Regions from separate parts of the Mesorhizobium sp. M0047 genome, predicted to be linked through region 3. Evidence: riboswitches for the same ligand, from Rfam matches in the RefSeq annotation. Region 3 holds a riboswitch; each other region holds the start of a gene.
The links. A riboswitch is a leader RNA that binds a small molecule or an ion and turns the genes downstream of it on or off. The one in region 3 is predicted to bind thiamine pyrophosphate.

Region 1 (10,446 bases), on a different contig from region 3:
TCAGCTGCACGCGGCCGAGACCCCACCTCAAATGACCCTTTCCATCGAGCGGCCGACAAGCTCGGCCCGCAAGCCCGAGCACTCAGCTTTTCGCCATCCCCGTCATTGAAGCCCGGCCGGCATCTCTGCCATCAATCGATTGGCTACGAGCGCCACCGGTCAGCCCCGACCCTCAGACCATCGACATCGAAGCGGCCGCGAGTTGCCTATAAACATTACTGCACTCTTATTGTTTGTGACGCATGCGGGTGGTGAGCGGTTTTCAAAGGCCCCGTTTCCTGCTGACAAAGTTAGCTTGGACCACTGAATTGCCGATCAAAGGCTCTCGGATACTGGTGCGAGTATGAAATCAAAGACGGGCTCAGGCTGGGCAGGCTTTGGCTCCCGCAGAACAACCGGGTAAGCTACGATCGCTTGGGCATGTTCAGCGAGCGCGGCGGGTGTCATTCCCAGTGCTTTCTCAAACAGGCCGCCCGGCACTCTCACCACCTGACGAAAAAGCCCTGCAGCTCTTGTCGCATGGCGCGCCGCAGCGACCCGCTTTCCCTCACGGATCTTCACGCCGGCCGCCGCCAACAGGATCAGTCCCTTGAAGAACAGGCGGTGCTGAGCGCTTTGTTTCGCAGCCTGCCAGAGAGGCTCCCAGGCTTCATGGGCTTCCCAGTAGTAACCGTGGTTGAAAAGGTCGATTCCCCAGAGAAACACATCTGAGCCGAGCGCTTCGCCAACGGCGACGGTCACCGGATCTGATCGGTAACTGTGGCCCAAGGGATCACGCATCGGATGCGGATATTTGCCGGGCAGATACGCATAGCTCGGGAAACTTTTTTCGGGCAGCAAGCGAGGGCGAGACATAGGCCCAGCAAACATGAAAGTGCGTTAAGGGGCAATTCATGCTGACCGCGTCGTGACACGCAAGCAGTCTTAACGGGCTTGTAAAGGGTGTCGAGATTGGCCAAAACGCGCTTTGCCAAATTCATGACGTTGGGTAAGCGGCTGACGCAAGGAGAAGATATGATTTTGCGACTGAAGGAGCGGCTCGGCAAAAGGTTTGAGGAAGAAGTTGAATTCTTCAAAGGCTGGCAGAAGGACAAGAAGGGCGTGGGAGCCCTTATTCCCACTTCGGTTTATGCGGCACGCCGGATGGCAAGCGTGGTGAACCCACGGTCAGGATTGCCAATTCTGGAGCTTGGCGCGGGAACCGGTGTCATCACAAAGGCGATCCTGGCTAGGGGAATCAAGCCGCACCAGCTGGTTTCAGTCGAATATTCCAGGATTTTCTACGACGGCCTGGTGCAACGCTTCCCGAATGTGGACTTCAGATTGGGCGACGCATTTGCGCTGGACGAAGCTCTGGGTGAGCGCAAAGGTGAACAGTTCGATTGCGTTATAAGTGCAGTCCCGCTGTTGAGCTTTCCAATGCAACAGCGTGTCGCGCTGGTTGAGGATCTGCTTGCCCGTATTCCTGCCGGCCGGCCCGTGATTCAGATCACATACGGACCTCTGTCGCCGGTGATCAAGATGCCAGACCGTTACGTGGTTTCCCACTATGACTTCGTCGTCCGCAACATACCGCCGGCACAGCTCTGGACTTATCGTCGAGCAGTCTAGCCAAATCTGGACGGTTTCCTTCTCTGAGGGTTCCGCTGAGTGGTGGCCTTGCACCCAAATAGGATGTGGAACAGAGCAGGGGCAGATGCCTGATTGCCAAGAAGACGACGCGGTCCTTGATTTGACAGTGGGCGGGCCAAATGCGCTTGACAAAGCCGCGCCGGCCCGTTCAACCTGAGGCATTCACCAGGGGAGTCCCGGCAAGGGGCTGAGATACTGCTGGCTTTCGCGGCGCAGTGACCCGTTGAACCTGATCCAGTTCATACTGGCGTAGGGACGGTGCAAGCGCTTTGCGGGAGTTTACGCCCGAGGTCCTGTTTCGGCAGGTCTACAGAAGCGTCTTTTCATCCTTCCGGCACAGAACTGGGTCTCCAATGCATGAGCAAAGGAGCTCAAGATGAATGCCCTCACCCCCGCAGTGTCGACGGGACCGCTGCCCGCCTCCCGGAAAATCCACAAGCTCGGTACCATCCACTCGCAGATCAGGGTGCCGATGCGCGAAATCTCCGTCCATCCGACGGCGGGCGAACCGCCCGTCATCGTCTACGATCCGTCCGGCCCCTATACCGACCCGACAGTCGAAACCAGCATCGAAAAGGGCCTCGCGCGGATTCGCCATAAATGGGTTATCGCGCGGGGCGATGTCGAAGCCTATGACGGCCGCCATGTCCGGCCGGAAGACAACGGATTCGCGGTGGGCGAACGCCTGACACCGGAGTTTCCCGTTCGCAACCGGCCGCTCAGAGCCAAGGCCGGCAAGGCGGTGACACAGCTTGCCTATGCGCGCGCCGGCGTCATCACACCCGAAATGGAGTTCGTCGCCATCCGCGAGAACCTTGGTCGCGAGATCCTGCGCGGAAAGCTTGAGCGCGACGGCGAGGCTTTCGGCGCGACGCTGCCCGATTTCGTCACACCCGAATTCGTGCGCGACGAGGTGGCGCGCGGACGCGCGATCATTCCCGCCAACATCAATCATCCCGAGAGCGAGCCGATGATCATCGGTCGCAATTTTCTGGTCAAGATCAACGCCAACATCGGCAACTCCGCCGTCACATCGTCGATGGCCGAAGAGGTCGAAAAGATGGTGTGGGCGATCCGCTGGGGCGCCGATACGGTGATGGACCTGTCGACCGGCCGCAACATCCACAACATCCGCGAATGGATCGTCCGCAACTCGCCGGTGCCGATCGGCACGGTGCCGCTCTACCAGGCGCTCGAGAAGGTTGGCGGCATTGCCGAGGATCTGACCTGGGAGGTGTACCGCGACACGCTGATCGAACAGGCCGAGCAAGGCGTCGACTATTTCACCATCCACGCCGGCGTGCGGCTGCATTACATCCCGCTGACCGTCGACCGGGTGACGGGTATCGTCTCGCGCGGCGGCTCGATCATGGCCAAATGGTGCCTGCACCATCACCGGGAAAGCTTCCTCTACGAGCACTTCGCGGAGATCTGCGACATCTGCCGCGCTTATGACGTCTCCTTCTCGCTCGGCGACGGCCTTCGTCCCGGCTCGATCGCCGATGCCAACGACGCGGCGCAGTTCGCCGAGCTGGAAACGCTTGGCGAGCTGACGCAGATCGCCTGGGCGAAGGATTGCCAGGTGATGATCGAGGGGCCTGGCCACGTGCCGATGCACAAAATCAAGGCGAACATGGACAAGCAACTCGCCGTCTGCGGCGAGGCGCCTTTCTATACGCTCGGACCGCTGACGACCGACATCGCGCCGGGCTACGACCACATCACCTCAGGCATCGGCGCCGCGATGATCGGCTGGTTCGGCACCGCCATGCTCTGCTACGTCACGCCCAAGGAGCATCTCGGCCTTCCCGATCGCAGCGACGTCAAGATCGGCGTGATCACCTACAAGATAGCAGCCCACGCCGCCGACCTGGCGAAGGGCCATCCGGCAGCGAAAGTCAGGGATGATGCGCTTTCCCGCGCGCGCTTCGAGTTCCGCTGGGAGGACCAGTTCAACCTGTCGCTCGATCCCGAAACGGCGCGGTCCTTCCATGACCAGACCTTGCCCAAGGAGGCGCACAAGGTGGCGCATTTCTGCTCGATGTGCGGTCCGAAATTCTGCTCGATGCGTATCTCCCACGACATCCGCGCCGAGGCACAGAAAGAGGGCATGGCGGCGATGGCGGCGAAATACCGCGAGGGCGGCGATCTCTACCTGCCGGCGGACGAGACCGGCGCACCGCTCATACCTCAGCCACGTGAGCCATCATGAAGGTCTTGGTCAAAGGGGCCGGCATTGCCGGCCTCACCGCCGCCTTCGAGTTCGCCGCACGCGGCGCGGCGGTTACCGTTGCCGAGACAAGGCCTGCCCTTGGGGGCAATGCGTCGTGGTTCGCCGGTGGCATGCTGGCGCCGTGGTGCGAGCGTGAAAGCGCCGAGCAGCCGGTGCTGGATCTCGGACGTGACGCCGCCGACTGGTGGGACGCCGCAACGCCCGGCTTGGTAGCACGACGGGGAACGCTGGTCTTGGCCGCGCCGCGCGATGCGGGCGAGCTCGACCGGTTCGCCAGCCGCACGACGGGCTATCGGCGCGTCGAGGAAGATGAAATTGCCTTGCTGGAGCCCGACTTAGCCGGCCGCTTCCGCCGCGGATTGCTCTTCCCCGCTGAGGGCCATCTTGATCCGCGCCAGGCGATGGCAGCACTTCATGACAAGCTCGCGGCCACGGGTGTTGAATTCCACTTCGGCGCCGACGCCCAGCATGTTTTTGGTTTCGATCGTCAGATCGACTGTACGGGAATGGCGGCACAAAATGACTGGCTGCGCGGCGTTCGCGGCGAAATGCTCACCCTGCGTACCCCTGATATGTCGCTGTCGCGCCCTGTCAGGCTGCTGCATCCGCGCTTTCCACTGTACGCAGTGCCGCGCACCGACCACCGTTTCATGATTGGTGCGACGATGATTGAAAGCCAGTCCGGCGGACCGGTCACGGCGCGCTCCATGATGGAGCTGCTGGGTACCGCCTATGCCCTCCACCCGGCCTTTGGGGAGGCCGAGATCGTTGAAACCGGTGTCGGCGTCCGCGCAGCCTTTCCCGACAATTTGCCGCGCGTCGAAACGAACGGTGAAATCATCGCGATCAACGGGCTCTATCGTCACGGTTTTCTCCTGGCTCCCGCCATGGCGCGCCAGGCTGCCGACCTGGTTTTCAGTCAAGACAGAACCAAGGAGCTTGCTCATGAAACTGATGGTCAACGGCGAAGCGCATGAGGTTGCCGCCACAACGCTGGAGGCGCTGCTTGCCGCGCTTGACTATGAGGGCGATTGGCTCGCGACCGCCGTCAACAACGACCTCGTGCACAAATCCAACCGGGCGGAATTCCAGTTGAACGACGGCGACCGGATTGAAATCCTCTCGCCCATGCAGGGCGGCTAGGCCATGATCGAGCTTTATGGAGCCGAGCTTCCGTCGCGCCTGCTTCTTGGCACGGCTCAATATCCTTCGCCGGCCATCCTTGCCTATGCAGTCAGGGCTTCGGGCACGGCGGTGGTGACCGTCTCGTTGCGCCGTGAAATGGCAGGCGGCAGGGCTGGCGAAGAATTCTGGTCGTTGATCCGCTCGCTTGGTGTCAGAATCCTGCCCAACACTGCTGGCTGCCACTCCGTCAAGGAAGCGGTCACGACCGCACAAATGGCGCGCGAAGTCTTCGGTACGAACTGGGTAAAGCTCGAAGTGATCGGCAACCATGACACGCTGCAGCCGGATGTTTTCGGTCTGGTCGAAGCCGCCCGCATCCTGTGCGAGGACGGTTTTGCTGTATTCCCCTATACCACCGCCGACCTTGTCGTTGCCGAGCGGCTGCTTGCGGCGGGCTGCAAGGTCTTGATGCCGTGGTGCGCACCGATCGGTTCCGCTCTCGGACCGATCAACATCACGGCGCTGCGCTCGATGCGCGGACATTTCCCTGATGTTCCGCTGATCGTGGATGCGGGGCTCGGACGGCCATCGCACGCGGCAGCCGTCATGGAGCTCGGCTTTGACGCCGTACTCCTGAACACCGCGGTCGCCAAGGCGGCCGATCCGGTCGGCATGGCGCGTGCGTTCGGCAAGGCGGTCGAGGCCGGTCGTGAAGCTTTCAGCTCGGGAATGCTCGAACCGCGCGACGTCGCCGTGCCGTCGACGCCGACAATTGGCAGGGCGGTTTTTTCATGAAGCTCGATCCGTTCTACCTGATCGTCGACAGCGCCGCCTGGATCGAACGCCTGGTGCCGCTTGGCGTCAAGCTGGTTCAGTTGCGCATCAAGGATAGGGACGAGGCCACGCTGCGGACGGAAATCCGCCGCGCGAACGGCGTCTGCGCGGTCCATGGTTGCCAACTGATCGTCAACGACTATTGGCGCACGGCAATTGAGGAAGGCTGCGACTTCGTCCATCTCGGCCAGGAGGATTTGGCTGCGGCCGACCTGCTGGCGATTAAGTACGCCGGATTGAAGCTCGGGCTTTCCACGCACGATCATCTAGAACTGGAAACGGCCATCGCTGCCGAGCCCGACTATATCGCGCTCGGCCCCATCTATCCCACCGTCCTGAAGCAGATGAAATGGGCGCCGCAAGGGCTCGAGCGGATCAGCGAGTGGAAGCATCGGGTGGCGCCGATCCCATTGGTCGCCATTGGCGGCCTCAACCCCGACCGGCTCGACGGTGTCTTCGAGGCTGGTGCGGACAGCGCGGCGGTGGTCACCGACATCACGTTGAATGCCGATCCCGAAGCGCGCACGCGAGAATGGATCGAAAAGACAAAGCCATGGCGCTGAGGCGAGAACCGCATGTGCTCGTGGTCGGCGGATCTGACTCCAGCGGTGGAGGCGGAATAGCACGCGATATCGAGACGATCTCTTCCATTGGCGTGCGCACCTGCCTTGCTGTCACCGCGCTAACGGTGCAGACGCACCATGCGGTCATGGAAATCCACTCTATGCAACCCGGTCTGGTGGCCGGTCAGATGCGTGCGGGGTTGCAGGCCAACAAAGTGGCGGCCATCAAGATCGGGATGCTCGCCACGGTGGAGATCGTCATTGCGGTTGCCGGAGTGCTGCGCGAAAATCCGCAGGTGCCGGCAGTGCTCGACCCGGTGCTGGCGTCGACGTCAGGCCGGGCGCTCCTGGAAGCCGGCGCCATCGCCGCCATGAAACGCGACCTGATGCCCCTTTGCCGTCTGGTCACCCCCAATCTCTTCGAGCTGGCACTCCTTGTTGGCTCGGAGCGGGCAGTGGATGAGGACGGCGTAGTGTGGCAAGGCCAGGAATTGCTGACAGCCGGCGCGCGGGCTCTGCTGATCAAGGGCGGCCATGCATCGGGACCGCAATCAACCGATATTCTGTTGCGCCCCGATCACGAACCAGTCCGCTTTGACACGCCGCGTCTTGCCGCATCGATGCGCGGGACGGGCTGCATGCTGGCCAGCTCGATTGCGGCACATCTGGCGAAGGCGCAATCAATCGAGTACGCCGTGCGCCAGGGCAAGCTCTTTGTGTTAGAAAAGCTTCGGAAAACCCCAGCCGAATAGCCGTAGAGCCGGCTCAAGCGTTCAGCGGCTGACGCTGAAATGGAAGCCGTAGCCCTCCTGCCCTTTTTTCACAGGGCGTGACGGGATGAGGCCGCTTTGCAGATCGGAATTCAGCGGCGCCGAGACAAGCTGCCCTGCCAGGCCGGGAAAGTAACGGGACTCTTCCTGCGGCGAAGCGCACTGCCAGTCAGGCATGGGGATGCACTTGTGCGGTCTTATGTAGCAAACGCACCAACTTCCCGCACGACTTAAAGGGTAGGTTCCCATAAAATCCGGGGATGCCGAGCGTAGCGCCCACCGTCCGTTCCACCCGATACCAACACGCTATCAATACGCTGGTGGCCAAGCGATCCGAGATATCCGGCGCGATCCGGTTCAAGGGTGCGGACCGTCACCAACTACAGCACATTGACGCGGTGCTGCTCATCCTTGGCTACAAGGGCGATCCGTCGCTTATCGTGCCGCTACGGCGCACGCCAAGCCGCTTCCGCAAGGGCGAGCTTTACCGGCTGATTCTCAGGCATGAAGCGGAAGGCAGCGCGTCGAACCGGGAAACCGCAACGCGTATCGCTCAGGCGAAGGGATGGGATACCGCGCTTGTGAAGCCGCTCATGAATAACATCAAGACGGCGAAGGGCTGGCGACGGCGGCGGGCCGAAGCGGTCGGCCATGACAGCCGACCGCAGGAGTAGAAACTATGTCAAAGTTTCATATCGCTGATGAAGCGATAGGTGCGATGTGGGACGGGGTTGCCAGAGAACTTGACGTTCTTGCTCCCTCGGAACGCGCCGCTCAGGCTTTTCTGAAGACCGCGCGCCATCGCTTCCTCGGCATGCTTCGTGACTTCCCTCACGACGTTTTTGAGTGTGTCACTGCGCCCGCACCGGGGACACGCAATCACGTCATGGTCCTTCGCATTCGCGGGTCCTTCAAGGTCGACCTTGCAAGAGCCGCAAAGAAGTTTCACGGAACTACTAGCCATTAGGCAGCCCTCCTTTTCGAAGCGGCGACCTGTTCGGCACCTGCGTGTTTCCGCCCTTTGAGAACGTCATTCACGCGGCCCGGATTGACGCCATAGACGGCGGCAATGTGATGCTGATATTGCCCAGCCCAATGACGTAGCCAAACGTCGACTGCATCATCATATGTGAGCTGGTATGGTGGTTTATTGTCGGTCGTCATTATCCTAAACTCCTTTTAGGACGCTTGGACGACTTGACAGCGAGTCCATTGCGAGTAGGGTCCCGCGTGTACATACGACTAGCCGCAAGCCGTCCAAAGCACTGCGGTTACCGATACGGAGCCGGGGTCGGAAGCCCCGGCTTTGTCGTATTGGGCGAAGGGATTCTTCCCCTCACGAGATGGATAAGAGTCTCGCGGCCTGCCGGAGTCAAGGCAGCGGCAAATGCACCCTGCCACATAATAGTGTGGGTGCAAAAAAGGTATCTAGATTCAAAGGCTTGGCTGGTTTCCTCCCACCGCGCCCGTTTTGCGATCTTCGCATATTTTGCGCCGTATAGCCTGATTCTGGCCGACTCGTCTAGATTGTGCATTGCACAAAATGCAACCTGATTCGACGCCAGTCTAGCGTTGCCAGTAGCCAGCCCAAACGCGACTCACGGAATGATTGAGCGCACCACCAAGCAGAGCGAAGGCATTGCCACCATTTGACCGGCGACGGTGATCTTCAAGCCATGCGGCATGATTGGCGTACTGGTAGAGGTAGCGGTGCGAAACGTGGTGGTGCTGACCGGCGACCATCCGACGAAGGCGGCTGAAATAGCTCTCCACCATGTTCGTATGCTTGCCGTGGCCGTCGCTGTAGCTTTGCGAGTGATTGATGCGGGTCGAAGCGTAATCAGCTTCCAGCGCGTCCCAATGGTTGGCTTCGTCCGCGAACAGCTTGGAACCGGCCAGCATACGAGCGCGGGCGATTTCGACGCCTTCGGCTTCGCGATGACGGACAAACGTCAAGGTGCGGCCAGCGCGCTCGCGCAGGGCGATCACAACGCGGCGGAGGTCTGACTGGTTCTCCTTCATGCGGCGGTCCTTGCGGCGGTTCTCAGGGCGCACCACGCCGCCGAATAAGCGCCATCAATCTCGACCTCGCCTTCAAGGGTTTCGTTCTTGGTTTCAGCCCACAGGGCTTCGCGCAGCTTGTGAGCCAGCACGAAGGCTGTCTTGTATTGAACGTCCAGATCGCGAGAGAACTGGACCGCCGACATGCCTTTGGCACCGTTGACGAACAGGCAGATCGCAGCGAGCAGATCGACAAACGACAGCTTGCGCGAGGCGAAGATTGTGCCGCTCGTAACCGAGAACTGCGCACCGCAAGCGGCGCACTTGAACTTGCGACGGGTCGGAATGTCGTAATGATCCAAGCACCCGCATTCAAACAGGCTCGCCTTGCGTCGAAGCCCAACGAAGGCGCTTGAACCTGTCGTAAGCCTTTTCCTCGCCACCCTTGTAAATCTCCTTCAGGGAGAGGGTGCGGCTTTCGGCGGAAAGGAGGAAGTCGAGGTCTTTCCCGGCCCAGGCACCAACGTTGTGAGTCATAAGACAGCCAACGTGCTGAACAAGGTGCCGCTCTCGGTGCAGGCCAACATGAAGTCGGATTTGCGTGAGATTTACGGCTCAGCAGCCGAATTGGCGATCGGTTCGCCGAGAAATAGGGCGCGAAGTCGGCTTCACGTCGACCAGCAACTCGCGCCAGCTCTGTGCGCTCTCGCGAACGCCAGTCTATAAACCGACGAGTTCTTTCCTGCCCTCGGGCGTGGGGCCGATCAGGACCGAGCATGCATTCGGCTTGGTCTTCTATCCGCGCCTGCAGATAGACCGTGTCCGCCCAAACATAGACATCGACGCGCCGAAAGATCGCGCTTTTGCCGACGCTCGTAGTCAGTGTTCCACTCTCCCGCAGCCGCGTGATCACCGAGGGTGACAGGTTCGGCGCGTCCTTGCCCACAAGCGCGCTCAGCGCTTCCCAAAATCGCCCGTTGAAACACCGCGCAGGTAGAGAACGGGAAGCAGCGCATCCAGACTTCGCGCCCGACGCGCCGATTTCGGCAGGATCGATGAGGCGAACCGCACCCGATCAACCTCGCCATTCGCGCCGCGATCCCGGCTTCACCCGCCTGACTGGCACCACCGATGCCCGTCTGGATGCTCCGCTCCGGGGCTTAGGAAACTCTATGCTCACGCAACAGGCGATGACCGGCCTCGCGAATATGGAAGTCCTCGTCCTCCCGTAAACGATGTGCCCAAGTAATGATGTCGTTTCTGCCCAGGAAGGGCTCCTTCAGCAGTG
Region 2 (10,446 bases), on a different contig from region 3:
TAATATGGCGGCAAAGAAGTCGGACGAGCGCCTTGGAAAGTATTGTGTCCTCATGACGGTTATATACATGTTGGCGAGCGGACTACCTTATTACAACCGAGTCGCCATGATGCCGATGCTTTTGCTCCCGGTGGTGCTCGTGACGCTATATGCTCGTATAACCGCGCCACGCCGTTCTTCGGCATATCAGTGAAAATCATTCGACTAGGCGTTGGCTAGGCGCTTAACTCATATTCTGCGCATCGACTGAGGTGCCGTGGGCTGCTTTCTGGATCGCATCCCCTCGACCGTGAAATCTTATTGTCCGCCCGGGAAATATCGCTCAATCTTCAAGCAACCGTCACCGTAGATAGCAACTCGCGGGCACCTGCGCCCGTTCTCAGAGGCAGCCCCCTAAACTGTCGTGCTCGATGCGTGCGGATCGTCATTGCCGACCAGAAGTACCAAGCGAGCGGCCACGTTGTTGAGGCACAAAGTGCCACTGAAATCGGGAGCACGAGGAACCCGACTCAAAAGAACCATCCAGCGAAGTTCGCATTTGAGACCGCGTAAACTGCCGCCCGCCCGATCGAAACGGCAGCAGAAATCGTTCCCAAAGCGATGAACCAGGCTGCGAAAAGCCGGTCCGTCGGCCTTGAGTAGATAGCTGTGGCCGAGGCGCGTAGCGCGAGAACAACAAGCGCGAATGATATTGTTGCCGCACTGAGCCAGGAACCCAGTGGATTGCGTTCGGCCGATCGCAGGTGTCGGTGATCGCACCTCGACGTTGTCCGTCATCTTGCCCTCTCTCCACAAGATCTGTGTGCTGAGCAAGAACACCACGGCGGCATCGCTGCGCCTATCAAATCCGTGATGCTCCAGCCCATCGCTCGCCGGGACATGTCGCGAGCAGATTGAACCATCGTGTCCATCCTCCCTGCCTAGCAAAACCGATCCGAAAGGAACCATAACCATGAACCGCAACTTCGCGCGGGCGCTTGCGCTCGTTCTGAAATCTGAAGGGCTCTGGTCGGACAATCCAGCCGATCCAGGTGGCGCCACCATGAAGGGGGTGACGCTCGCCAATTTCCGCCGCTACGTGAAGGCCGACGCGACGAAAGCGGACCTCCGCAGCATCGGCGACGCGCAGGTTGCCACAATCTACCGCCGTTTCTACTGGGACGCCGTGCTCGGCGCCGAACTGCCCGATGGCGTCGACTTTGCGGTGTTCGATTTCGCGGTGAACAGCGGGCCTGGCCGGGCGGCGAAATACCTGCAGGCGGCGGTGGGCGTTGCCCAGGACGGCCGGATCGGACCGGCGACCATCGCGGCAGTCGAGGCAAAACCGGCCGGCGTCATCATCGATGCGATCTGCGATGCGCGGCTGGCGTCTCTCAAACGGCTGCCGACATGGGCAACGTTCGGGCGCGGCTGGTCCGATCGGGTGAGGTCGGTGCGGGTTCAGGCCTTGCTGATGTCGCCGCAACATGCCGCGGTGGCCGCGCCGGCGTCTGTCCCGCAACCGCCCAAAGCCGAAACCACCGCTACCGAGGCGCAGACGAACCAGCCGGTGCCTCGGGCACCGCCATCCGGCGGCAAGACGGCTGCGGCGGCCGGCATTCTCGTGCTCATGGCCGCAGCGCTGGCGGCGTTCCGGCATCACCTCACCGGTTTTTTCGGGAGCCTCTTTTGATGACATGGTTCAACACCAACGCCTTACACAATCTCCTCAACACGCTGATCGCCATCATCTGCGGCGGCGCCCTTGCCGGCTTCGACTGGACGATGTTCGGGGTGAGCGACCGCGCCGCGCTTCAGATCAGCGGCACTATCGCCCTTGCCAAGATCATCATCAACGCGGTGCGCGACGGTCCGCGCGGCATGATCGTGCCGCCGGCCAAGGAGACATGAGATGGGAACGCTCGCACTGCTTGGCCAGGTCTGGCCATATCTCCTTGCAACGTGTGCAGCGCTCGCGGGCCTGTGGACTGCCTACGCCAAGGGCAAGGCCAACCAGAAGGCCAGGCAAGATGCCGCCGACGCCGCGGCTCGCTCCGAAGCCCAGAAGATCGATGATGCCGTTGCCGGCCGGACGCCGGACGACAACCGGAGGAGGCTGGGCAAATGGTCAAAATCCTAGCGCTTTCCCTCACGCTGGCCGGCTGCACCACATCGGGCGGGTCATTCTGCGCGGCCGAGCATCCCATCCGGCCGACACAGGCAGAGGTGGCGACCCTATCCGACGCGTCGGCAGCGGCGATCCTGGCTCATAACGAAAAGGGTCAGAAGCTCTGTGGATGGAGGCCGTGATGCACGAAATTTTCGACCTGCTTGGCATCAAGGGACCGGTCGTGGCGGCTGGCCTTGCCGGCGGCGTTCTGCGCGCGCTCTCGCGGCATCGCTACAAATTGCGCGAAATGATAGCCTCGCCAATCTGTGGCGCCTTGGCGGCGGCATATCTGACGCTGCCGGCGGTGTCCTACGCCAGGATCACCGGCCTGCCGATGCCGGATCCCGTCGACGACACCACCACACTGGCAGCGGCCTTCCTGATCGGCGTCTGCGCCATGTGGATCTCGGACGTCCTGTTCGAGTTTGTCGCGAGGCGATTCAAGCCGCCGTCAGATGAGTAGCTGCTGGCTCCGGTCGGCGTTGTCTGTTGGCATCTGCTTGACAGCATGCCCGAGACACTTTCGGCATGAAGCCGCGCCGAAAGAGCCGCCAGACGCGGTATAGTCCTCATTCCACGATTGCCATTTTTGCCCGCCTCGGCTCGCGCCGGGGCGGGCCTTTTTGCGTTTCGGCCCGATGCAGCGGCGACTCGGATTGGCAAGCCTCAAGCCAGGATGTTGACCGCGCGTGCCGCGACCAGCGCGATGGTCAGCAGCGAGATCATGGATTCCGCCATCATCAACAGCTTGGCGCGCTGGGAGAGTGGCAACGTATCGGTGGGCGAAAACGCTGTCGCATTGGTGAAGGCAAGGAAGAAATAGTCGACGAAGCCGGGCAGCCAATCGCGAAGGTCACGGTCGTTCAGCGTCATCTGTGCGAACAGGAAGTCGGCCTGCGCGAGCTTGACGAGCCCGCAGGTCGGCGGTCCACCGCGATCGGTGCTCCAGAACCACAAGGCAAAGACGATGACGTTGGTGACCCATATGTTGAGCGCATCGATCAGCAGCGTCGTGCCGCTGTTGCCGGCATGGCCCTCCAGCAAGGCACGCACCAGCAAGAACAGCGAACCACAATTCATGAGGCTGATGATGGCGGTCATGGTTAGCGCGGTTCTGCGGATCATGATGCGAAACTGGCCGATCGCATGCCACTCGTGATCATCGACCGCCTTTCGGGTGGCGGCCTGTGTCCAGGCCGTGGCCACCGACAAGGGCAGCAGCAGGGCGGCCTCCAGCACCGGCGCCAGCCAGCGCGGCCCAAATGAGAGGTTGTTGATGACCAGAAGCTGCAGGCAGATGATAACCAGAACGGCCGCGCGCGCCATCCAGAAGTCGAGCGCACGGTAGTGGATGACGGCGTGGTGGTGGCGCATTGGGATCCGGATTTTTCAGGCTAAGTCAGCCGTGCAGCGCTATCGTGGCTGGAGAGAGGAGCGCCGATACTCCTGCTCGATAATGGTGCTGCAATGGCACATAGCTATACTTTTTTGTAAGCTTCGACGTTTGGGCTGTTCGTCAAACCGGACTATGTGATCTAAGCGCCGCATGGCGGGGATAGATGGATCCATGGACGACTGGGTGCCGGCGGAATTGGTTGCCGCCGGCGTCGATTCCCCATCGGTTTTGTCCAGTCTAATCCGTAATCCCTTGTATTTGCTGGCAATTTTGTGCCTGATGCAGATATTCTGCTGGACGGTGGCGCCCGCACTTGTCAACGTCTCACCGCCCAACGATGTCGTCGAAGGCTTCATGTGGGGCCGCGAATGGGTGCTGTTGAGCTACAAGCATCCACAGCTTCCCGCATGGCTGCTCGAGACCAGCCATCTTCTGACCGGATCGTTCCGCTGGCCGCAATATTTCCTGGCCCAGCTGACGATCTCGGCGACTTTCGTCCTGGTCTATCTGCTGGCCCGTGACCTGATAGGGCAGAAGCGTGCGCTGGCTGCCGTGCTTTTGATGCCGTCTCTCTATTTCTTCGGCTGGCCGACCCCGCAGTTCAATCATGACTACGCGCAGATGCCCTTCTGGGCCGCTATCTGCTGGCTGTTGTGGCGTGCAGGGCGTGGTGGTGGGCCGGGCTGGTGGCTTGCGCTCGGACTCGTATCGGGCGTCGGGCTCTACGCCAAGTTTTCCACCGCCCTGCTGTTGCTATTCGGCGCGATTTGGCTGTTGTCCGACCCGCGGGCACGCAGTCGGCTCGCCACGCCTTGGCCATGGCTTGGCCTTGTGGTTTTCGTCGCTGTCGCTGCGCCGCTGGCCGTCGAACTCAACCGCGTCGATTTCCTGCCGCTGACCTATGCTGCCTGGCGCGATCAGTGGGTGCTGGCCCATCGCTCCCGCTTCTATTATATCGGCGTCCAGATGGCCGGGCTCTGCGGCTTCGTTCTGGTGCTGGCGATATCAGGGCTGCTGCGGCGCTCGGCGCCGCCGCAAGAGCCCGTTGGGCGCGGTATTCTCGTTTACCTCTTGTGGATGGGGCTTGGCCCGGCGCTCCTCGTCATGGTGGCGTCCCTGTTCACCGGGGCAGGCGAGGCCTGGGGCGCGCCGATGTACAATCTTGCTGGCGTTGTGGCGCTTGCCTTGCTGGGCCACCGCCTCGGCACCGTCGAGATGCGAAAGCTGGCGATCTGCGCGTTCGTCTGCATCATCGGCATATCTGGTGCTTATGCGGGGATCCGCTGGACGAAATGCAATTTGCGTGGACGGATGGACGCCGTCTGTTGGCCGGCGCAGAAGATATCGGATGAGGCCGAGGTCGTCTGGCACGCGGCCGCGCCCGGTCGGCTCGACATCGTCGGCGGCCATCCCCTTATCGCGTCGCTGGCGGGCCTCAACGCCTATGACAAGCCGTCGATCTTCACCGACCTGAACATGCAGTATGCCCCCTGGATCACCAAGGATCGGCTGCGCGACCACGGCATACTGCTGGTCTGGCCTGGGCGCGACGTGCCACCTCGACTGCAGGTGTGGGTGGGCAACGTCCCGGTCAAAACCGTTCTTTTCGACTGGTCGCTCAGGGCGCCGCCGGTGGTGGTCAGCTTTGCCGCCATTCCGCCCGGCGCGCCGCAGTTGGCGAATGCGATCGACAGCCTCGCCCAAACGAGCAACTGAAGCAGGTCGGCGGTCCGCTGGACGGAGCAAGAGACAATGCCCATTTATGGGAGATCCAAGTTGATTTTGCGCAATTCCAGACGGAAAATCGCTACACGCTTTTCGTGGAATTGCTTTTGAGGAGACGTGATATGGCGACTTCGACCGAACGTGCAGTTCTTGCCGGCGGCTGTTTCTGGGGCATGCAGGATTTGATACGGCGCTATCCCGGCGTCATCTCCACCCGTGTCGGCTATAGCGGCGGCGACGTGCCCAATGCCACCTATCGCAACCACGGCACCCACGCCGAAGCCATCGAGATCAATTTCGACCCGGCCATCATCAGCTATCGCACGCTGCTGGAGCGCTTTTTCCAGATCCATGATCCGACGACCCGCAACCGGCAGGGCAACGATGTCGGGCTGAGTTACCGCTCGGCGATCTATTACACCAGCGACGAACAGAAGCGCGTCGCCGAGGACACTATCGCCGATGTCGATGCCTCGGGTCTGTGGCCGGGCAAGGTCGTCACCGAAGTGGCGCCGGTCGGTCCCTTCTGGGAAGCCGAGCCTGAGCATCAGGACTATCTGGAGAAATATCCCAACGGCTACACCTGCCACTTCGTCAGGCCGGGCTGGAAGCTGCCGGTTCGCGAAAAGGCTGTTTCGTAGACTTCACAACCGGCGACTGTGCCGGCTCGACGAGACCGTCGAGCGGCTTCGTCGCAGGCCAAGCCCTTTCAGGTCACTGCGCCTTGTCACCTCGGTGCAGCCGTCGAGCGCCTGATATCAAGGACTGCGCCATCTTAGCACGCTACGTGGCAAATCAAGCGCGGCTAGGAACACGCTGCGGGGGGTAACGCCTGCTGCGTTGGGTATGGCGTTGACCCTTGGCGGCTGCGAGACCGCGCCCCGCTTGAAAAGATCGATAATGCCAGCTTGGCCTTGTTTAGGAGTGCCCGGTTCCGCGGGCGCCCAAAAAAGCCGCGGAGCATGCGCTCGCGGCTTCCTCGGTTGCCGGCAATGGCCTACTTACCGCAGTGGTTATCGTTGACCGTCGGCACAGAGGTGCCCGGCGAGGTGTGGGTGGCGTCAGGCTGCGCGCCCTGCGGGCCGGCCGGGCAATTTCGATCTGCGTTCGAATTCATGTCGCCGGGCATGCCGGTCGTGCTGTTGGTTATGCCGAGGTCGACAGTACCGGGCCTAACCGTATTCGGCGAAGCCGGGGTGTTCGGCTCCACAGTCACCGACTTCCCGCTGCCGGCGCCATCGCCACTTGCGTTATTGCTGCCGGCACTTTGCGCCATGGCTGACATGGCCAGACCAATCGTGAGAGCCGAAGCTGCGAGGATTTTCATGAACATGGTTTGTCTCCATTTCTGTGAACTCGTCGCTTGTTTCTACGAAGGTGATCGCATTTGCGACTATGGGGACAACCGGTCGCGGCAGCGAAGGTTCCCGATAAAATTTCGCTCCAGAAACATCGGCGTCTTCGACCCAAGAACCACGCCTGGCGCAATGCTTTTTGGTGCAGCGCGCTGAAAAAATGGCTTTCACTTCGGTTTGATTGGTGCTTTAACCCGCGCATCCACAGGGGTGCTCCGTACGGTCGGGGCTGAGACGGGGGCGGCAAGCCCACAGACCCTAAAAGCTGATCTGGGTAATACCAGCGGAGCGAGGCGGGCCATGTTTTCAGGCGCACAGATTTCCCTATATCCCATGGCCGACGATTTCGTCGGCGTCATCCTTGGCGCGCTGGGCGCGCTCGGTCCCTATCGCGACAAGCTCCGGATCGAGACCGACGACATCTCGACCCTGCTGGTCGGGCCACCCGAGGTGCTGTTTCCAGCCATGCGCGACCTCTTCGTGGCGGCGGCGCGCAGCGGTAAACATTGCGTGCTGTCAGCCACCATCTCACGCGGCTGCCCGGGCGAGCCGGACGATCCGATCTGCCGCTCCGATGCCCTTGGCGGACCGGTCGGGCCACTCGGCCCGCGCAGGGATGCGGCCATCGCGGCGGTGCGCGGCGCGGCTTCGACTGGCCAGCCGGCGGCAGCGCAGTTCTCGCTCTATGTGATGGGCACCGACGACCATATGGATGAGATCTACGGCTGCATCGATTTTCTCAAGCAGTCGGGCGTCTATGAGCGCTCCAAGCATTTCTGCACGAAATTGCGCGGTGATGCGGGCGCGATCTTTTCGGCGCTTGACGCGGCCTTCTGCCGCTTCGGACCGGGTGCCGGCCACGTAACCCTCGACGTCACGGTTTCAGCCAACAGCCCGTCGGCCGTCTGAAACAGCCGCCGCCTATGCGAGGCCGTCAAAGGTTACCTGCCGTGGTCCCATCCCCAGTTTCTTCGCGCCCGATCGCGAGCCTTCTTGTCAAGGCGGTACCGGTGACGATGTCGGTCGGACTGCTCCTGCTGGCCTGGGAGCTTTATGCCATCTATTCCGGCATCAAGCCGACGACACTGCCGGCGCCGTCACGCGTCCTTGAGCAAGCGATGCTCAATCGCGAGGCGTTGATCGACAACGCCGCTCCGACCATCCGCGCCACGCTGCTTGGCTTTGCCTGTTCGCTCAGCGTCGCCTTTGCGCTATCGATACTGGTCGACTTTTTCCAGCCGCTGCGCCGCGCGCTGTTTCCCGTCTTCATCTTCAGCCAGACATTGCCGCTGGTGGCGATCGCGCCGCTGGTGGTGCTGTGGTTTGGCTCCGGACTGGCGCCCAAGATCATGCTGGTGGCGCTGGTCACCTTCTTTCCGATGCTGGTGGCATTGGTCGAGGGTTACGAGTCGACCGAGGCCGAGATCGGCCAGATGCTGCACGCCATGGGGGCAGGGCGCTGGCGCATCTTCGTGCTGGCGCGGCTGCCTTCGGCGCTGCCTTACTTCTTTGCTGGCCTGAGGATCTCCATCACCTATGCCGTGGTCGGCGCTATCTTCGCCGAATATGCGGGTGCGGCGAAGGGCTTGGGCATCTATATGCTCAACGCCAAGAACAATTTCCGCCCCGACCTGGTGCTGGCCGCTGTCGGCGTCAGCGCAGCGCTTACGCTTGCCCTGTTCGGGTTGACCGTACTGTTGCAGCGCATTGCCATGCCTTGGGAGGGCAAGGATACCGCAGGGAAGCGGCGATGAGCCGGCTCGAACTGCGGCATGTGCGCAAGGCGTTCGGTGGGCTCGACGTGCTGGCCGATATTTCGCTGAGTGTCGGCGCTGGTGAGTTCGTCTCGGTGCTTGGGCCCTCGGGCGCCGGCAAGTCGACGCTGTTCCAGCTTCTGACCGGCGCCGAGCACGGCGAGGGCGAGATGTTGTTCGACGGCGCGCCCTCGATGACCACGGCAGGCATTTCGCCTTCATGCCGCAACGCGACGCGCTGATGCCGTGGCGACGCATTCTCGACAACACGACGCTGGGGCTCGAAGTGCAGGGCATCGGGCGCAAGGCGGCGCGGGCACGTGTTGCGCCGCTGTTTGCCGAGTTCGGGCTTGCTGGCTTCGAGCGGCATTTTCCTGCTCAGCTGTCCGGCGGCATGCGCCAGCGTACGGCCCTGCTGCGCACGGTGGTGCAGGAGCGCGACATGCTTTTGCTCGACGAGCCGTTCGGCGCGCTCGACGCGCTCACGCGCACCGCGATGCAGCGCTGGCTTGAGCGGATGTGGCGGGATCACGGCTGGACGGCGCTCCTGATCACCCATGATGTGCGCGAAGCCGTATTCCTGTCCGACCGCATCTATGTGCTGTCGGCGCGCCCGGCCTGCATCGTGCGCGAAATCAAGGTGCCGCTGCCGCGACCGCGCAGCCTCGGCGGCGATGCTGCGCGCCAGGCAAGTGCGCTCGAGGCCGAGATCCTCGACATCATCCTCAACCCCAACCCATCCAAAGGAAATGACCATGATTGACTTGACGCGCCGGCAGGCTCTGCTGCTGACCCTTGCCACCGGCCTTCCGCTGTTTGCCGGATCGGGGCGAGCCCGGGCACAATCGGCGGCGCAAAAAGGTTACCGTCGCACTCGACTGGACGGTCAACACCAATCACATCGGCCTGTTCGTCGCCCGCGACAAGGGGTTCTATTCCGAAGCTGGACTCGAGGTCGGGATCCTGCCTTACAGCGATGCCGGTGCTGGCACGCTGGTCGCCAACCGCGTCGCCGATTTCGGCATCAACGGCACGATCAGCCTGTTCACCCAGAAAGCCGCCGGGGCCGACTTGAAGGGCGTCTATGCCGTAGTGCAATCCGAAACCGGCCGCGTGGTTTTCAACGCCGCGCGCAGCGAGATCAAAAGCCCGCGGAATCTCGACGGCCTGACCTATGGCGGCTTCGGCAGCGCCTGGGAAAACGCACTAATCGGCACGATCATCCGGCACGACGGCGGCAAAGGCAATTTCGAGACGGTGACGCTGGGTACCTCAGCCTATGAGGCGCTGGCCAACGGTTCGGTCGACTTCACGCTCGAAGTGTCGACTTGGGAAGGCGTTGATGCCGAGTTGAAAGGTATCAAGCAGCGCAGCTTCGTCTATGCCGATTACGGCGTGCCCGATGAGCACACGACACTGATCTCTTCGAGCGAAGCCTATCTCGAGGCAAATCCGAAACCTGCTGCCGCCTTCGTCCAGGCAACGCGGCGCGGTTACCAGTTCGCGGTTGATCATCGCGAGGAGGCGGCAGCCCTATTGGTCGCCGCCAACAAGGATACGCTGACCAACCCGGCACTGATCGAAGCTTCACTGAAGATGCTGGTCGACGGCCATTATCTGCGCAGCCAAAGCGGCGCCATCGGGACGATGGATACGGCCAAGATGGAAGCGATCGGCGACTACCTCTTCGCGTCCGGAATCCTGCGCGATGCCAATGGCAAAGTTCTGACGCAACGCCCTGATTTCGCGAAGTATTTCAGCAATTCAGCTCTGGGGTAGGGAGCCAATCGGCTCTCGACCTTCGAGGAAATGGCTGGCCAGCCAAGAAGCTCACGAGGTGCGGCAGCTTTACGTCAGACCCACAGATCAGCAGACCCGACCGATTCAATTCCGGACGATCTCATAGAGCAGAGTGGTTTTGATGTGTCGCCCGGGTTCACCCTGCAGCGACAGGGCGGCTGCGTAGAGTTTTGCTACGGCTGGGCAGAGACCTTCGAATTCCCGGCTCATATTGGCAATGGCAGTCATCTCGGCGGGAGTGCCGCCAGCGTTGATGAAAGCGTCGGC
Region 3 (10,446 bases):
GCCCTTATTCCCACTTCGGTTTATGCGGCACGCCGGATGGCAAGCGTGGTGAACCCACGGTCAGGATTGCCGATTCTGGAGCTTGGCGCGGGAACCGGTGTCATCACAAAGGCGATCCTGGCTAGGGGAATCAAGCCGCGCCAGCTGGTTTCAGTCGAATATTCCAGGATTTTCTACGACGGCTTGGTGCAACGCTTCCCGAATGTGGACTTCAGATTGGGCGACGCATTTGCGCTGGACGCAGCTCTGGGTGAGCGCAAAGGTGAACAGTTCGATTGTGTTATAAGTGCAGTCCCGCTGTTGAGCTTTCCAATGCAACAGCGTGTCGCGCTGGTTGAGGATCTGCTCGCCCGTATTCCTGCGGGCCGGCCCCTAATTCAGATCACGTATGGACCTCTGTCGCCGGTGATCAAGATGCCAGACCGTTACGTGGTTTCCCACTATGACTTCGTCGTTCGCAACATACCGCCGGCACAGCTCTGGACTTATCGTCGAGCAGTCTAGCCAGATCTGGACGGTTTCCTTCTCTGAGGGTTCCGCTGGGTGGTGGCCTTCCACCCAAACAGGATGTGGACAGAGCAGGGGCAGATGCCAGATTGCCAATATGACGAAGCGGTCCTGGTTTGATTTGACAGACGAGCGGTGGGTGCAGTTCGGACCGCTGATGCCGAAGACGTCGCGGTCGTCCGCGCGAGGTTAATTCCGGGAGGTTGTCAGCGCAAGCGCCAGCGCTGGGTGAAGCATCTGTTCGCCAATGGTGCCTATGGCTCAAGCTCACTGGCACCTGCACTTGATGGTCGAGATCATCCGTCGATTGGACGGTCAGAATGGCTCCAAATCCTGCCGCGCCGCAGGGTGGTCGAGCGAACCTTCGGGCGGCTACGGTATCGATGTCTCTCACGCAATGATCTTTGTGCAATCGCAGATGCTCCTCCCTGAATTTCAAAAACGTCAGAAAGGCGTCCTTCTTGGCTAAACCGGTGACGTGGCGCCGTAAGCACGGCTATTTCTCGGACGGCGGCGCTAAGTTCGCGGGTCGCACGGGCGGGCCAAATGCGCTTGACAAAATAGCGCCGGCCCGTTCAACCTGAGGCATTCACCAGGGGAGTCCCGGCAAGGGGCTGAGATACTGCTGGCTTTCGCGGCGCAGTGACCCGTTGAACCTGATCCAGTTCATACTGGCGTAGGGACGGTGCAAGCGCTTTGCGGGAGTTTACGCCCGAGGTCCTATTTCGGCAGGTCGACAGAAGCGTCTTTTCATCCTTCCGGCACAGAACTGGGTCTCCAATGCATGAGCAAAGGAGCCTCAAGATGAATGCCCTCACCCCCGCCGTGTCGACAGGGCCGCTGCCTGCCTCACGGAAAATCCACAAGTCCGGCGTCCTCCATCCGCAGATCAGGGTGCCGATGCGCGAAATCTCCGTCCATCCGACGGCGGGCGAACCGCCCGTCACCGTCTACGATCCGTCCGGCCCCTATACCGACCCGGCCATCGAAACCAGCATCGAAAAAGGCCTTGCCCGGCGTCGCCGCGAATGGATTGCGGCACGCGCTGATGTCGAAGCCTATGACGGCCGCCATGTTCGGCCGGAAGACAACGGATTTGCGATTGGCGAGCGTCTGACGCCGGAATTTCCCATCCGCAACCGGCCGCTCAGGGCCAAGGCAGGCAAGGCGGTGACCCAGCTTGCCTATGCGCGCGCCGGCATCATCACACCCGAAATGGAGTTCGTCGCCATCCGCGAGAACCTCGGCCGCGAGATCCTGCGCGGCAAGCTGCAACGCGACGGCGAAGCCTTTGGCGCGGTGATCCCCGACTTCGTGACGCCGGAATTCGTGCGCGACGAGGTGGCGCGCGGGCGGGCAATCATTCCCGCCAACATCAATCATCCCGAGAGCGAGCCGATGATCATCGGCCGCAATTTCCTGGTCAAGATCAACGCCAATATCGGCAATTCGGCCGTCACGTCGTCGATGGCCGAAGAGGTCGAAAAGATGGTGTGGGCGATCCGCTGGGGCGCCGATACGGTGATGGACCTGTCGACCGGCCGCAACATCCACAACATCCGCGACTGGATCGTGCGCAACGCGCCGGTGCCGATCGGCACGGTGCCGCTCTACCAGGCGCTCGAAAAGGTCGGCGGCATTGCCGAGGATCTGACCTGGGAGGTCTACCGCGACACGCTGATCGAACAGGCCGAGCAAGGCGTCGACTATTTCACCATCCACGCCGGCGTGCGGCTGCATTACATCCCGCTGACCGTCGACCGGGTGACGGGTATCGTCTCGCGCGGCGGCTCGATCATGGCCAAATGGTGCCTGCACCATCACCGGGAAAGCTTCCTCTACGAGCACTTCGCCGAGATCTGCGACATCGCCAGAGCCTACGACGTCTCCTTCTCGCTCGGCGACGGCCTTCGTCCAGGCTCGATCGCCGATGCCAACGACGCGGCGCAGTTCGCCGAGCTGGAAACGCTCGGCGAGCTGACGCAGATCGCCTGGGCGAAGGATTGCCAGGTGATGATCGAAGGGCCCGGCCACGTGCCGATGCACAAAATCAAGGCGAACATGGACAAGCAACTCGCCGTCTGCGGCGAGGCGCCGTTCTATACGCTTGGACCGCTGACGACCGACATCGCGCCGGGCTACGACCACATCACCTCAGGCATCGGCGCCGCGATGATCGGCTGGTTCGGCACCGCCATGCTCTGCTACGTCACGCCCAAGGAGCATCTCGGCCTTCCCGATCGCAGCGACGTCAAGATCGGCGTGATCACCTACAAGATAGCAGCCCACGCCGCCGACCTGGCGAAGGGCCATCCGGCAGCGAAAGTCAGGGATGATGCGCTTTCCCGCGCGCGCTTCGAGTTCCGCTGGGAGGACCAGTTCAATCTGTCGCTCGACCCGGAAACCGCGCGGTCCTTCCACGACCAGACCTTGCCCAAGGAAGCGCACAAGGTGGCGCATTTCTGCTCGATGTGCGGACCGAAATTCTGCTCCATGCGTATCTCTCACGACATCCGCGCCGAGGCACAGAAAGAGGGCATGGCGGCGATGGCGGCGAAGTACCGCGAGGGCGGCGATCTCTACCTGCCGGCGGACGAGACCGGCGCACCGCTCATACCTCAGCCACGTGAGCCATCATGAAGGTCTTGGTCAAAGGGGCCGGCGTTGCCGGCCTCACCGCCGCCTTCGAATTCGCCGCACGCGGCGCGGCGGTTACCGTTGCCGAGACAAGGCCTGCCCTTGGGGGCAATGCGTCGTGGTTCGCCGGTGGCATGTTGGCGCCGTGGTGCGAGCGTGAAAGCGCCGAGCAGCCGGTGCTGGATCTCGGACGCGACGCCGCCGACTGGTGGAACGCCGCAACGCCCGGCTTGGTAACACGACGGGGAACGCTGGTCTTGGCCGCGCCGCGCGATGCGGGCGAGCTCGACCGGTTCGCCAGCCGCACGACAGGCTATCGGCGCGTCGAGGAAGATGAAATTGCCTTGCTGGAGCCCGACTTAGCCGGCCGCTTCCGCCGCGGATTGCTCTTCCCCGCTGAGGGCCATCTTGATCCGCGCCAGGCGATGGCAGCACTTCATGACAAGCTCGCGGCCACGGGTGTTGAATTCCACTTCGGCGCCGACGCCCAGCATGTTTTTGGTTGCGATCGTCAGATCGACTGTACGGGAATGGCGGCGCAAAATGACTGGCTGCGCGGCGTTCGCGGCGAAATGCTCACCCTGCGTACCCCTGATATCTCACTGTCGCGCCCCGTCAGGCTGCTGCATCCGCGCTTTCCACTCTATGCAGTGCCGCGCACCGATCACCGTTTCATGATTGGTGCGACGATGATTGAAAGCCGGTCCGTCGGACCGGTTACGGCGCGTTCGATGATGGAACTGCTGGGCACCGCCTATGCCCTCCACCCGGCCTTTGGCGAGGCCGAGATCGTTGAAACCGGTGTCGGCGTCCGCCCAGCCTTTCCCAACAATTTGCCGCGCGTCGAAACCAAGGGTGAAATCATTGCGATCAACGGGCTCTATCGTCACGGTTTTCTCCTGGCTCCCGCCATGGCGCGCCAGGCTGCCGACCTGGTTTTCACTCAAGACAGAACCAAGGAGCTTGCTCATGAAACTGATGGTCAACGGCGAAGCGCATGAGGTTGCCGCCACCACGCTGGAGGCGCTGCTTGCCGCGCTTGACTATGAGGGCGATTGGCTGGCGACGGCCGTCAACAATGACCTCGTGCACAAAGCCAACCGGGCGGAATTCCAGTTGAACGACGGCGACCGGATTGAAATCCTCTCGCCCATGCAGGGCGGCTAGGCCATGATCGAGCTTTACGGAGCCGAGCTTCCGTCGCGCCTGCTCCTTGGCACGGCTCAATATCCTTCGCCGGCCATCCTTGCCTATGCAGTCAGGGCATCGGGCACGGCGGTGGTGACCGTCTCGTTGCGCCGTGAAATGGCAGGCGGCAGAGCTGGCGAAGAATTCTGGTCGTTGATCCGCTCGCTTGGTGTCAGAATCCTGCCCAACACTGCTGGCTGCCACTCCGTCAAGGAAGCGGTCACGACCGCACAAATGGCGCGCGAAGTCTTCGGTACGAACTGGGTAAAGCTCGAAGTGATCGGCAACCATGACACGCTGCAGCCGGATGTTTTCGGTCTGGTCGAAGCCGCCCGCATCCTGTGCGAGGACGGTTTTGCTGTATTCCCCTATACCACCGACGACCTTGTCGTTGCCGAGCGGCTGCTTGCGGCGGGCTGCAAGGTCTTGATGCCGTGGTGCGCGCCGATCGGTTCCGCTCTCGGACCGATCAACATCACGGCGCTGCGCTCGATGCGCGGACATTTCCATGATGTTCCGCTGATCGTGGATGCGGGGCTCGGACGGCCGTCGCACGCGGCAACCGTCATGGAGCTCGGCTTTGACGCCGTACTCCTGAACACCGCAGTTGCCAAGGCGGCCGATCCGGTCGGCATGGCGCGTGCGTTCGGCAAGGCGGTCGAGGCCGGTCGTGAAGCTTTCAGCTCGGGAATGCTCGAACCGCGCGACGTCGCCGTGCCGTCGACGCCGACAATTGGCAGGGCAGTTTTTTCATGAAGCTCGATCCGTTCTACCTGATCGTCGACAGCGCCGCCTGGATCGAACGGCTGGTGCCGCTTGGCGTCAAGCTGGTTCAGTTGCGCATCAAGGATAGGGACGAGGCCACGCTGCGGACGGAAATCCGCCGCGCGAATGGCGTCTGCGTGGTCCATGGTTGCCAACTGATCGTCAACGACTATTGGCGCACGGCAATCGAGGAAGGGTGCGACTTCGTCCATCTCGGCCAAGAGGATTTGGCTGCGGCCGACCTGCTGGCGATCAAGTACGCCGGATTGAAGCTCGGGCTTTCCACGCACGATCATCTAGAACTGGAAACGGCCATCGCTGCCGAGCCCGACTATATCGCGCTCGGCCCCATCTATCCCACCATCCTGAAGCAGATGAAATGGGCGCCGCAAGGGCTCGAGCGGATCAGCGAGTGGAAGCATCGGGTGGTACCCATTCCCCTAGTCGCCATAGGCGGCCTCAACCCCGACCGGCTCGACGGTGTCTTCGAGGCTGGTGCGGACAGCGCGGCGGTGGTCACCGACATCACGTTGAATGCCGATCCCGAAGCGCGCACGCGAGAATGGATCGAAAAGACAAAGCCATGGCGCTGAGGCGAGAACCGCATGTGCTCGTGGTCGGCGGATCAGACTCCAGCGGCGGGGCTGGAATTGCACGCGATATCGAAACGATCTCTTCCATTGGCGTCCGCACCTGCCTGGCTGTCACAGCGCTGACGGTGCAGACGCACGACGCCGTGATGGAAATCCAGCCTTCGCAGCCCGATCTTGTTGCCGACCAGATGTGCGCCGCGCTGCAGGCCAACAAGGTGGCGGCAATCAAGATCGGCATGCTCGCAGCGGCCGAGATCGTCGTTGCCGTCGCGGCTGTGCTCCGCGAAAATCCACAGGTGCCGGCGGTACTCGACCCGGTGCTGGCCTCGACGTCAGGCCGGGCGCTGCTGGACGCAAGGGCCATCGCCGCCATGAAACGCGACCTGATGCCCCTTTGCCGTCTCGTCACACCCAATCTCATCGAGCTGGCGCTTCTTGTTGGCTTAGAGCCAGCGGTGGATGAAGGCGGCGCAGTGTGGCAAGGCCAGGAATTGCTGGCAGCCGGGATGCAGGCCCTGCTGATCAAGGGCGGCCACGCGGCGAGACCGCGATCGACCGATATTCTGTTGCGCTTGGATCAAGGACCAATCCGCTTTGACATGCCGCGCCTTGCCGTATCGATGCGCGGGACGGGCTGCATGCTGGCCAGCGCGATTGCGGCGTATATGGCCAATGCGAGCCCACTCGAAGAAAGCGTGCGCAAAGGCAAGCTGTTTGTGTTCGGGAAGCTTCAAAAGGCAGCCGAATGACAGCGACGCTGCCTCAGTCACTCTAATGCGACCGCGCAGCGATCAAGTCCATCCAGCGGTATGCAGATAGCGCCCTGCCGGCGGGGAGAAGACCGGCAGGTGCCCCCGCGCATAGCTCGAGACCATTTGGCAGCAGGATATTGGCGGCAGGCGGTGGTTTTACAGCAGCGCGGCGCGATCGCCCATTCGTTTTGCCACGCCGTCATGTCATTGGGGAGGGCGTCCGAGTCAGACTGGATCCGGCGCATCCTTCTGCAAGGCCTCGAGAATGGCGATATCGATCCTATCGAGCGGCATTTTTCGTGAATCCTGCGAAAATTTGGCTGTTTTGCGCAACAATTATCGAAACACGCGCGCTGGCGCAAGCGATTCGCAAACACCTGCGCACCGATTCGTGGTTCACTCCAGCAATACAGGGAGCCAGCCCAAAAGGGCCGGATCAGGAGAAGAAAAATGCGCATCGGCTGCCCCAAGGAAATCAAGAACCACGAATATCGCGTCGGCCTCACACCCGGCTCTGTCCGCGAGTATGTCGCCCATGGCCACGAAGTGCTGGTCGAGACCGGCGCCGGGGCCGGCATCGGGGCCGATGACAACGCCTATCGCGCCGCCGGCGCCACGATTGCCAAGACGGCTGCCGACGTGTTTGCCAAGTCGGACATGATCGTCAAGGTCAAGGAGCCGCAGCCCACCGAATGGGCGCAGCTTCGCGAAGGCCAGATCCTGTACACCTATCTTCATCTTGCTCCGGATCCGGAGCAGACCAAGGGCCTGCTCGCTTCCGGCGTGACCGCAATCGCCTATGAGACCGTGACCGACGATCGTGGCGGCCTGCCACTGCTGGCGCCCATGTCTGAAGTCGCCGGACGCCTGTCGATCCAGGCCGGCGCCACGGCGCTGCAGAAGGCCAATGGTGGCCGTGGCGTGCTGCTGGGCGGCGTGCCCGGCGTGCTGCCCGGCAAGGTCACCGTGCTCGGCGGCGGCGTCGTCGGCCTGCACGCTGCCAGGATGGCGGCGGGGCTTGGCGCCGATGTCACCATCATCGACCGCTCGATCCCGCGCCTGCGCCAACTTGATGACCTCTTCGCCGGCCGCGTCCACACCCGTTACTCGACCGTCGAAGCGCTCGAAGAAGAATGCTTTTCAGCCGATATCGTCGTCGGGGCGGTGCTGATTCCGGGTGCCGCGGCGCCCAAATTGGTTTCGCGCGAAATGCTGTCAGGCATGAAGAAGGGCTCGGTGCTGGTCGACGTCGCCATCGATCAGGGTGGCTGCTTCGAGACCTCGCACGCCACCACCCATGCCGAGCCGACCTATGAGGTTGACGGCGTCATCCATTATTGCGTCGCCAACATGCCGGGCGCCGTGCCGGTCACCTCGGCCCATGCGCTCAACAACGCGACGCTGCACTATGGCCTCCAGCTTGCAGACAAGGGCCTGAAGGCACTGGTCGACGACCACCATTTGCGCAACGGCCTCAATGTCCACAAGGGCAAGATCACCAACCGGGCGGTCGCCGAGGCGCTCGGCTATGAACTGGTCGAGCCGAAGGCCGTGCTCGCCGCCTGACGCGGACAACGAATTCCTCCTGTCTTGCCCGCCGGGTTCGTTCCGGCGGGCTTTTCTTGGCGACGATTGGCCAAAGGCTCTTGCCGTCCTCCTCCCATGAGCAAGCGCTTTGGCGCCTCCGGGTGCTCGGTGCATTCGTTGCTTGAGCTATACCGCAACCCACAATCGATCATTTTGGAACCGCAGGCTGATGGAAAGTCATGAAAGTCTTCTGTCAACCTGGACGTCGTCTATTCATTTGGCTCATTGATTTGGGTTAGATTTATGCCTACGAGGGGGCCCGGTTCTCTTTTAGACATGCCGGCCCGGGAGAATACGGCGGGCCGCGGGAGGCAGCATGGGCGTCAAAGAGAAACTATTGACCGTGGACGAACGCGAGGACGGCGGGCGAACGGCTTACGAACGTTTCGACTACCAGACGGCTTGGGGCATCTCGAAGCTTCTCGATCTACATGATGCTGGGCTGAACTATGCCGTTGGCTTCGAATTCCACGACGATGTCGTCTCGCTTGACGACGCCGACGACCCGACGAAGGTGATCTTTTATCAGGTCAAAACCAAGCAGACAGGCAACTGGTCATTCGCACGCATCGCGAACAGGACTACGGTCAAGGGGGTCAAGCAGGCGTCGTTTGCCGGCAAGATGTACGACAATTTCCTCCGCTTCGGCGCCGTTGTCGAACGCCTCGTTTTCGTCAGCAACCAACCGCTCCCGGAAGTCATCCTGGTGCACGGGGAGAACGGCTTCTCGTTGGCCGAAAAGGAAAAACTCAAGAAGTTTGTCGCAAAGCTTTCCGAGGAGGCGGGGGGCTTCAAGGATCCCGAGCATACGAGCTTGTTTTTCTTCGCATTCTCGGAGCTCAATCTGGCCGGCTACGAAAATGCCATACTCGGTCGGATCGCATCGTTCCTCGCGAATGGGGTTGGATCGCACATCCCGCCTAAGCCGTTCGCCCTGATGTTGAACGACTATTGCAGGCGGCGTTCGAAGAAACTCGCCGACTTCTCAAGTTTTGACGAGCTAAAGGCCTCAAAGTTCGTGACGCGTGCGGAGGTGACGCAGTGGCTCACTCATATCTGCGACCAACACGAGCGCCGCCCGGATTGGGGATCCGTATCCAACCAGCTCAACCTTCCCTTCATCGAAAAAACAAAGATTCAGCGGGAGTGGAGCGCTTACGAGGTAGCAATGCGCGCCAGGCCAAACGCGGCGACGGTTGCCATGAACGAGCGACTGCGAAAGCTGATCGACGACACGATCGACGGCGCCGACGCAGGGATGGAAGACCTGGTTGCTTTCGTCGACGCGGTGTTCGCTCTCGCCAAACCCGTCGTCCGCGCATGGAAGGCGGACGCCAGCGATCACTTCGTCAAGGCGGCCATACTTTACGAGTTCAGCCCATGACCTCCAACGACGACCGACGCTACCGACTTCTGATAAGAAACCTGCGAAAAAAGAACGATGAAAAAACTGCGCTTCGAAAGTCTGGAGTTGCTGTCCCTGAAGGAACGGAAAGCTCTGACGGTACAGTTTCACCCGCTTCTGACGGTGATTCAGGGGGAGAATGACGTTGGAAAGTCGTCGGTCATCAAGAGCCTGTATTGGGCTTTCGGCGCGACCCCGCCGAAAATCCATCCCCAATGGGCCAGGGCCAACGTAAAGGCGCTCGTCATCTTCACGGTCGATGGCATCCGCTATCGTATCCTCCGCAATCAGGAAAATTTCGGGGTCTTCGACTCGAGCGGCAAAATGCTTCTGTCGACCAGCCAAGTCACCAAGGAACTGGCCCCCTTCATCGCCAAGCTAATCGACTTCAAACTGGTTTTTACCAACCGCGAACAGACTTCGGAATCCCCGCCTCCAGCCTACGCCTTCCTGCCCTTCTACATTGATCAGGATGCCGGGTGGCGAAAGCCGCTGGACTCCTTCGCCTATCTCACTCAGTACGTCGATTTCCGAAAGGATCTTTTAGAATACCACACAGGCATCCTGCCTAATGAGTATTATGAACTCAGTGCGGAGCGACGCGGCCTCGAGTTCGAGCAGAAGACGTTCGAGGCAGATCGCGGTGTCGTCCGCAAGGCGATCGCCCGTTTCGACCTGCAGGCGTCGTTCGATGGATTAGAGCTTTCGACCGAGGGCCATGAGCAGGCCATCGAGCAATTGCTACAACGCCTCCAACAGGTCAAGCAGGTCCGGCAGGAACGCGCCGGTAAACTGGCCGACATTCTCGACCAACGCATGATCCTGGACCAACAGACCGCAGTCGTACGTTCCGCCATCGGCGAACTCGAGAAAGACGCCAAGTTTGCCGGCGAGCTGGACGGGGTCGAAGTTTTCTGCCCGACCTGCGGCACCGTCCACCGCAACGATTTCGCCAACAGGTTCAGCATCGTTCAGGACCGCGAGTCCTGCTTCGAATTCCTCACGGAAGCCC

Region 1: another riboswitch for thiamine pyrophosphate. It lies ahead of thiC (phosphomethylpyrimidine synthase ThiC); the one in region 3 lies ahead of thiC (phosphomethylpyrimidine synthase ThiC).
Region 2: another riboswitch for thiamine pyrophosphate. It lies ahead of NKJ89_RS09870 (YkoF family thiamine/hydroxymethylpyrimidine-binding protein); the one in region 3 lies ahead of thiC (phosphomethylpyrimidine synthase ThiC).

What each region holds. Positions count from the first base shown of each region.
Region 1 is NZ_JAMYUW010000042.1:44,755-55,200, reverse strand. It holds partial or broken gene NKJ89_RS28910 (MFS transporter) at 1-109, shown strand, start outside; gene NKJ89_RS28905 (DUF309 domain-containing protein) at 316-840, opposite strand; gene pmtA (phospholipid N-methyltransferase PmtA) at 1,015-1,611, shown strand; TPP riboswitch at 1,790-1,906, shown strand; gene thiC (phosphomethylpyrimidine synthase ThiC) at 2,009-3,844, shown strand; gene thiO (glycine oxidase ThiO) at 3,841-4,842, shown strand; gene thiS (sulfur carrier protein ThiS) at 4,811-5,008, shown strand; gene NKJ89_RS28880 (thiazole synthase) at 5,012-5,785, shown strand; gene NKJ89_RS28875 (thiamine phosphate synthase) at 5,782-6,387, shown strand; gene thiD (bifunctional hydroxymethylpyrimidine kinase/phosphomethylpyrimidine kinase) at 6,378-7,139, shown strand; gene NKJ89_RS28865 (hypothetical protein) at 7,161-7,334, opposite strand; gene NKJ89_RS28860 (hypothetical protein) at 7,478-7,831, shown strand; gene NKJ89_RS28855 (hypothetical protein) at 8,121-8,321, opposite strand; partial or broken gene NKJ89_RS28850 (IS1595 family transposase) at 8,724-9,611, opposite strand; partial or broken gene NKJ89_RS35820 (transposase) at 9,654-9,794, shown strand; partial or broken gene NKJ89_RS28845 (transposase) at 9,882-10,315, opposite strand.
Region 2 is NZ_JAMYUW010000008.1:67,729-78,174, reverse strand. It holds gene NKJ89_RS09920 (EpsG family protein) at 1-193, shown strand, start outside; gene NKJ89_RS09915 (hypothetical protein) at 394-777, opposite strand; gene NKJ89_RS09910 (glycoside hydrolase family 108 protein) at 953-1,672, shown strand; gene NKJ89_RS09905 (hypothetical protein) at 1,672-1,890, shown strand; gene NKJ89_RS09900 (hypothetical protein) at 1,892-2,119, shown strand; gene NKJ89_RS09895 (hypothetical protein) at 2,289-2,612, shown strand; gene NKJ89_RS09890 (hypothetical protein) at 2,816-3,523, opposite strand; gene NKJ89_RS09885 (glycosyltransferase family 39 protein) at 3,717-5,261, shown strand; gene msrA (peptide-methionine (S)-S-oxide reductase MsrA) at 5,393-5,911, shown strand; gene NKJ89_RS09875 (hypothetical protein) at 6,268-6,603, opposite strand; TPP riboswitch at 6,822-6,935, shown strand; gene NKJ89_RS09870 (YkoF family thiamine/hydroxymethylpyrimidine-binding protein) at 6,926-7,534, shown strand; gene NKJ89_RS09865 (ABC transporter permease) at 7,549-8,379, shown strand; partial or broken gene NKJ89_RS09860 (ABC transporter ATP-binding protein) at 8,376-9,142, shown strand; partial or broken gene NKJ89_RS09855 (ABC transporter substrate-binding protein) at 9,135-10,158, shown strand; gene NKJ89_RS09850 (hypothetical protein) at 10,264-10,446, opposite strand, start outside.
Region 3 is NZ_JAMYUW010000014.1:72,315-82,760, reverse strand. It holds gene pmtA (phospholipid N-methyltransferase PmtA) at 1-504, shown strand, start outside; partial or broken gene NKJ89_RS15955 (IS5/IS1182 family transposase) at 718-906, shown strand; TPP riboswitch at 1,092-1,208, shown strand; gene thiC (phosphomethylpyrimidine synthase ThiC) at 1,312-3,147, shown strand; gene thiO (glycine oxidase ThiO) at 3,144-4,145, shown strand; gene thiS (sulfur carrier protein ThiS) at 4,114-4,311, shown strand; gene NKJ89_RS15935 (thiazole synthase) at 4,315-5,088, shown strand; gene NKJ89_RS15930 (thiamine phosphate synthase) at 5,085-5,690, shown strand; gene NKJ89_RS15925 (hydroxymethylpyrimidine/phosphomethylpyrimidine kinase) at 5,681-6,439, shown strand; gene ald (alanine dehydrogenase) at 6,893-8,008, shown strand; gene NKJ89_RS15915 (dsDNA nuclease domain-containing protein) at 8,346-9,413, shown strand; gene NKJ89_RS15910 (hypothetical protein) at 9,471-10,446, shown strand, end outside.